DNA from 3 places in the Micromonospora sp. LHW51205 genome. Region 2 is predicted to be linked to each of the others. Evidence: riboswitches for the same ligand, from Rfam matches in the RefSeq annotation. Region 2 holds a riboswitch; each other region holds the start of a gene.
What was found. A riboswitch is a leader RNA that binds a small molecule or an ion and turns the genes downstream of it on or off. The one in region 2 is predicted to bind cobalamin.

Region 1 (2,256 bases), 390 kb from region 2:
GCGGGCTGCGTGCCGAACGTGTCCCAGCAGGTGTGCAGCGTGACGGCGGCGGCGAAGGTGAGCAGGAACGCCGCCAGTCTCCGGCCGCCGGGCGCGGCGGCGAACGTGAACAACGCGGCGGCGGTCAGCCCGGTCCAGGCCAGGTGCGCGGCGGGCGCGGTGAGACCGCGAACCAGCAGCGTCCGCTCGACGGCGCCGAGGTTGCCCTCCGACCCGACGAACGCGGCGAACGCGTACCCCATGGTCTCCAGTGCGGCGAACCCGGCGCCGGAGGCCACGCCGATCACCAGGCCCTGCGCCGGTGACCGGTGCCGCCGCCACAGCAGCAGGATGCCGGCCGGCACGATCAGCTTCGCGGTCTCCTCGGCCAGGCCGACGAGCGCCATCGGCAGGACGCCGAGGCGGTGCAGCGTGCCGTACTCCAGCCAGCCGGCGGCGACCACGCCGACCACGCCGCCGAGGAGCGCGGCGACGCCGACGACGGAGCCGGGGACCGGGCGGCGGGCCGGCCGCCCCTGGGCGAAGGCCAGGAACGTGGCGGGCGCGACGCACGCGCCGAGCACGATCAGCGCTGGTACGAACGTGACGGTGCCGGTGCCGGACAGTGTCTCCAGCACCAGCAGGTGAAGCCCGACGCCGACGAGCAGGACCGCCACCCACGCCCAGCGGCGTCCGGTATTCCCCATACGCCGAGTATCGCGCCCGGCGGCGAGCGCCGGCATCGGGGGTAGGCACTGTGGACAGTGAGATCCATGCGACACGCCCGACACGACATCTGGTGTTGCCCAACCGCCCCCACCGCCATATATGGTGGTGCCGCAGCTGGTTCGGCCGAGCCCTCCGGGGCGGGGCCGAGGCAAGAGGGAACCCGGTGGAAATCCGGGACTGCCCCGCAGCGGTGAGTGGGAACGACAGCCGTCAACAGCACTGGGCCACCGGCCTGGGAAGCGACGGCCGGTAGGCGACCGGCGACCCCGGTCGGGCCCGCGAGTCCGAAGACCTGCCAGCGCGCCGTGCGCCTCCGCGTACGGCGGCCGGAGGTCGCGCGGGACGACCGACGCCAGCAGCCGGGCCGGCCGCGCCGTGCCCGTTGGCGTCTCCCGCCGTCTCCAGACGGTGACAGCGAGGAGAGGTCATGACTGTCGTGCAGGAAAGCCCGCCAGCCACCGGCGGCGGGTCCGAGGCCCGCCGGCCGGCGATGCGGGTACGCAAACGGGACGGCGACACCGAGCCGGTGGACGTCGGCAAGATCGTCCGGGCGGTCGAACGCTGGGTCGCCGACCTGGACGAGGTGGACCCGCTGCGGGTGGCCACCAAGACGATCAGCGGGCTCTACGACGGGGCGACCACCGCCGAGCTGGACCGGCTGTCGATCCAGACCGCGGCGGAGCTGATCGGCGAGGAGCCGCAGTACTCGAAGCTGGCGGCAAGGCTGCTGGCCGCGTACGTGGACAAGGAGGTCCGCGGTCAGGGCGTGGCGAGCTTCAGCCAGTCGATCGCGTACGCGCACGGGCTGGGGCTGATCGGCGACGAGACGGCCGCGTTCGTCGCCCGGCACGCGCGCAAGCTCGACGACGCCGTGGACCCGGACGGCGACAGGCGGTTCGAGTACTTCGGACTGCGCACTGTCGCGGACCGCTACCTGCTGCGGCACCCGCAGTCGCGGCTGGTGGTGGAGACGCCGCAGTACTGGCTGCTGCGGGTGGCCTGCGGACTGTCCCGCACCCCGGGCGAGGCGGTCGGCTTCTACCGGCTGATGTCCAGCCTGGCCTATCTGCCCAGCTCCCCCACGCTGTTCAACTCCGGCACCCGGCACACCCAGATGTCGTCGTGCTTCCTGGTCGACTCGCCGCGCGACGAGCTGGACTCGATCTACGAGCGCTACCACCAGGTGGCGAAGCTGTCGAAGTTCTCCGGCGGCATCGGCATCGCCTGGTCGCGGGTGCGCGGCCGGGGCGCGCTGATCCGGGGCACGAACGGCCGGTCCAACGGCATCGTGCCGTTCCTCAAGACGCTCGACGCCGGGGTGGCCGCGGTCAACCAGGGTGGCCGGCGCAAGGGCGCGGCCTGCGTCTACCTGGAGCCGTGGCACCCGGACGTGGAGGAGTTCCTGGAGCTGCGGGACAACACCGGCGAGGAGTCCCGGCGTACGCACAACCTCAACCTGGCCAACTGGATCCCGGACGAGTTCATGCGCCGGGTCGAGGCCGACGGCGAGTGGTCGCTCGTCGATCCGTCGGACGCCCCGGAGCTGCC
Region 2 (2,256 bases):
GCGGTGGGCGAGGCCGTGCCGGTCGGGGTGGGAGTCGACGTGGGCGGCGGGTCGAGGCCGATCCGGCCCAGCGGGACCTGGGCCAGCCCGAGCAGGGCCTGCGCGGTGGCCCGGCGCCACTGGTCCCGGTCGGTGTCGGTGATCCCGGCCGCCGCGGCAGCCGTGAATCCGTCGGTGTTGTAGGCGATCGCGCCGGCGTCGGCGGAGGCCGCGCCACCGTTGCCCGCGGTGAGCTGCAGCGCGGCCAGGGCCGTCGCCGCCCGGGCGGCCTCGTCGTCGCGGCCGGCGGCGGCGAGGGCCTGCCCGGCCAGGCCGGTGCTGTTGGAGTTCGCGCCGGTGGTCGGTCCCGAGCCGCCGAAGGAACCGTCGGCGTGCTGCTGGGTGACCAGCCAGTCGGCGCCCTTGCGGGCGGCGTCGCCGGCGCCCGTGGCGCCGTCCTCGGCCGCGGCCAGCAATGCCTGCACGGCCATCGCGGTCGAGTCGACGTCGAGGGTGGCGCCGGGCTGGTCGTCGCAGGACGGCGACGGCCCGTCGGCGGCGTCCGGGTAGAGCCGGAAGCCGCCCGCCGCGCACTGCTGCCGGATCAGGAAGTCCACCGGATCCTGTGGCAGGTCGCCGCTGCGGGCCAGGCCGAGCACGGCGAAGGACTGGTCGAAGGTGTTGCTGGCGTCCGGGCCGCTGTCGGCGGTGGTACGGCTGGTGATCCGTCCCCGCTGGTGCCCGGCGTCGGCCGTGGCGATCAGCGACAGGGTTTCCGCCCGCAGGTCGTAGCCGCCGAAGTCGGTGGGGTCCGCGTCGGCGGCGGCTGCGGCATAGAGCAGCTTGGCGGTGGCCCCGCCGTCGGTGAAGCCCTCGATGCCCCAGTCGTCGTAGCTGTTGTAGGACCGTACATGCTTTGCGACCTGCGCGGTTGCCGCCTGCCGGGTCTGCGCGTCGACGCCGGTGGCGGACAGCGCGACCAGACCGTCGATTGTCAGCCCCCAGTCCTCGGGGGTGAACGGTCCGGGCAGCGAACCGTTCTTGAACTCACCGGCCAGCCAGGACGCGGCGTCGCGGGCGGCGGTGACGTGGGCCGGGGCGGGTGCCGCGGCCACGGTGAGCGGGGCGCTGGTGATCGTGGCGAGAGTTGTCGCCGTGGCGATTCCGAGACCGATGGTGAGACGCCGGGACAGTGGCATCAGGGTGCCTTTCGCGGAGCGGTCGGTGAAAGCTCCGGGAAGCGCCCCGAGAAACGGACACCCCGCTCCGCGTGCTGCGGTGGGCGGGGTGGTCGGACCTCGGCGGCCCGGACTTCACCCTGTAGACCTCGACAGTGGAAGCCGCTCGTCCCGGGCGGGGCATTCCGGCTCGCGAAAGGGACTCTCGCTCACGGTTGCGGGTCAGCGCCGGCTTCGAACCGGCTTCCCCCCACACGGGACGTATGCAGTTGTGCCCGGCGCACCGGGTGCCGACACCGTACCGCCCGGGCGCGCGACGACGCCAGAGCAGCTGCCGGTACCCGGCGCGCCGCTGGTCACACCGTTCGCAGCCGGCGGGTCAGGGAGCGGCGATGCTCGGCGGGGCGCCGGCGCCGAAGGACCAGCCCTCGACGCTGCCCGGCGCGGGGTTGTAGCCGGTCGCCCCCGACGTGCTGTAGGACCAGGAGCCGCCGCTGGACGCATGCCAGTACGACCAGTACGCGGTGGCCGGCGGGGTGTTGACGCACGGCTCGGTCGCGGCGGTGGGCTTGCCGTTGATCCGGCAGACGAAGGCCAGGCCCCAGCGGGCGGTGCCGGTGACGGTGAAGCCGGCGGCCTGAAGCGCGGCCAGGCCGGTGGCCGGATCGCCCGGCGCACAGGCGACCTGGACGCCGCCGCCGAGCGCGGCGAAGTCGACGACCACAGTGACTCCCGAGGTGCCGGCGCAGGCGGCGGCGTGCGCCGACCGGGGCGCGGGTTCGACTGCGGTCAGCGCGACGCCGGCCACGACGGCGGCCAGCAGGCCGGCCATCCAGGTGCGGGCGGTGGGACGGTGACGGAACACGGGTCCTCCTGTGATCGGGTGAGCGGCGAGGCGGTTCACGGGCAGGCGAGCGCCGGTGCGCCGGGGTCGGCGCCGGCGGCGGACAGACGGGCGTACCCGATCCCGGTGAGACCGAGGACGGCCTGGGCGGTGGCCCGGGGCGCGGTGGCCGGGTCGAAGCCGCCACCGTCGAAGTCGACGGCGCCCCGGTCGGCGGGCGCCCCGGCGCAGCCGACCTGGAGTCCGGCGAGGAAC
Region 3 (2,256 bases), 400 kb from region 2:
AGGCCGACATCGCCCGGCAGTTCCTGCCCATCCAGCGGCGGCTGGCCGAACGGGACCTGCTCAACGAGTGGACCACCCCGATCGGCTCCGCCGTGTTCGCCGTACCGCCCGGCTGCCCCGAGGGCGGCTGGATCGGCCAGCAACTGCTCGGCTGACCACGACGCTGACCACGACCAGGAAGGCGCGTCATGCGTACCCGTACCGTCTCCGCACTCCTCGCCGCGCTGTTCACCACGGCGCTGCTGCTGGTCCCGGCCACGCCCGCGGCGGCGCACAACTCGCTGCAGGAGGCCACGCCGGCCCGCGACGCCCGGCTCACCACCGCGCCGACGCAGGTGACGCTGCGGTTCCTGCAGCGACTCAACCCGGCCTTCACCACCATCACGCTGCGCGACTCCACCGACCGTCAGGTGCCCGCGAGCGCGCCCGCCGTGGACGGCGCGACGGGCACGGTGACGATCGAGGAGCCGCTGGCCAACGGCACCTACACCGTCGCCTACCGCGTGGTCTCGCGCGACGGCCACCCGGTCCAGGGCTCGTACCGCTTCACCGTCGCCGACCCGGCCGCTCCCCCGGCGGCCACCCCGTCACCGGCCACTCCCTCGCCGGCCGCCTCCGCGGACGTCTCGGCGGGCGCTGCGGCAGGCGCGGACGCCTCTCCGGCGAGCGCCGACGCTTCGGCCGACGCCGACGAAGGTCTGCCGGTGGGCCTGCTGGTCGGCGGAGCGGTCGCCGCGGTGGCGGCAGCCGGCGTGACCGCGCTACTGCTTCGACGCCGCCGCGCCTCCTGACCCGTCGCCCGCTGACGCGGGTCCGCCCGGCTTCCTGATGAGCGGGAGAGACGTCCCGCCATGCGGACGGCGCATGCGGGGCGGCACCGGGTGTGCCGGAGCCTGCGCGCCTGTGGGACGGCCGGGGGCAGTGCGCCGAAGGGCGGAACGCGGGTCGCGGCGAGGGCGGGTCGGGGCTGGGTTAGGCTGCCGGGAGCGCTGGTTCACCCGGTCGGCGACGGCCGGGTGTCGTAAGAGGGAACCCGGTGGAAGTCCGGGACTGCCCCGCAGCGGTGAGTGGGAACGACAGCCGTCAACAGCACTGGGCCACCGGCCTGGGAAGCGACGGCCGGTAGGCGACCGGCGACCCCGGTCGGGCCCGCGAGTCCGAAGACCTGCCCGCGTCGCGCGTACCACCGGTGCGCGCTGCCGTCGACCTCGCGGGTGGGTCGGGCGGGTGACACGCCGGGCGGGAGCCGTCGGCGTGCCTCGACGTGCAACTCCCCCGTCCGGTCGGCGGTCCGCTTCTGCGAGGACGGAACCGCACCGTGACCGATGCCATCACCCTCACCGGCCGACCACCGTCGGCGTCGCACCTGACCCTGTCGCAGATCATGGACCAGCACCACACCAACCTGATGGGCACGGTGCACGGCGGCCGGATCCTCAACCTGATCGACTCGGTCGCCGGGGTGGTCGCCGCCCGCCACTCCGACGGACCGGCCGTCACCGCCGCCATCGACGAGACGGCCTTCCTGCGCGCTGTCCGCGTCGGTGACGTGGTGCACGTGGACGCCCGGATCACCTGGGCCGGCCGCAGCTCGATGGAGGTGGCCGTGAAGGTCAGCGCGGACCGCTGGGACCGCGCGGTGCCGCCGGTGGACGTGGCGACCGCGCACCTGGTGATGGTGGCCGTGGACGACGAGGGCCAGCCCCGGCCGGTGCCGCCGCTGCTGCCCGGCACCGACGGTGACCGGCGGCGCTACCGGGAGGCGCAGATCCGGCGCGAACACCGGCTGGCGCTGCGCCGGGCGCTGCTCGACGGCGCCGAGGAGGGCTGAGGCGTGCTCGGACTGTCGGCGGCCACGCTCGCGGGATACCTGGCCGCGATCGTGGTGCTCATGCTCACCCCCGGGCCGGACATGATGTTCGTGCTCGCCAACGCCACCCGGTACGGCGCGCGGGCCGGGGCGGTGGCGGCGCTCGGGGTCGCGGCCGGGGAGGCGGTGCACGTCGCCGCCGTGGTGGCCGGACTCGCCACCGTGATCGCCGCGTCCCCGGTGCTGTTCACCGCGATCCGGTGGGCCGGTGCGGCGTACCTGATCGTGCTGGGCCTGCGGGCGCTGCGCGGCACGGGCCGGCCCGGCGTCGCGGCGGACGGGGCGGACGGCGGCGGCGCCGGGCGGGCGTTCCGGCGCGGGCTGCTCACGAACCTGCTCAACCCGAAGATGATCCTGTTCAGCGTGGCGTTCCTGCCGCAGTTCGT

Region 1: it holds a riboswitch for cobalamin, as region 2 does, so the genes downstream of both, DQE82_RS14205 (ribonucleoside-diphosphate reductase subunit alpha) here and DQE82_RS15690 (prenyltransferase/squalene oxidase repeat-containing protein) in region 2, are expected to answer to the same signal.
Region 3: it holds a riboswitch for cobalamin, as region 2 does, so the genes downstream of both, DQE82_RS14190 (acyl-CoA thioesterase) here and DQE82_RS15690 (prenyltransferase/squalene oxidase repeat-containing protein) in region 2, are expected to answer to the same signal.

What each region holds. Positions count from the first base shown of each region.
Region 1 covers NZ_QMEZ01000003.1:408,433-410,688, forward strand. Annotated here, with positions in the region: gene DQE82_RS14200 (PrsW family glutamic-type intramembrane protease) at 1-686, opposite strand, end outside; cobalamin riboswitch at 807-1,023, shown strand; gene DQE82_RS14205 (ribonucleoside-diphosphate reductase subunit alpha) at 1,136-2,256, shown strand, end outside.
Region 2 covers NZ_QMEZ01000003.1:801,869-804,124, forward strand. Annotated here, with positions in the region: gene DQE82_RS15690 (prenyltransferase/squalene oxidase repeat-containing protein) at 1-1,178, opposite strand, end outside; cobalamin riboswitch at 1,314-1,451, opposite strand; gene DQE82_RS15695 (hypothetical protein) at 1,537-1,989, opposite strand; gene DQE82_RS15700 (peptidase) at 2,058-2,256, opposite strand, start outside.
Region 3 covers NZ_QMEZ01000003.1:405,795-408,050, forward strand. Annotated here, with positions in the region: gene DQE82_RS14180 (Dyp-type peroxidase) at 1-155, shown strand, start outside; gene DQE82_RS14185 (copper resistance CopC family protein) at 189-791, shown strand; cobalamin riboswitch at 987-1,188, shown strand; gene DQE82_RS14190 (acyl-CoA thioesterase) at 1,319-1,831, shown strand; gene DQE82_RS14195 (LysE family translocator) at 1,835-2,256, shown strand, end outside.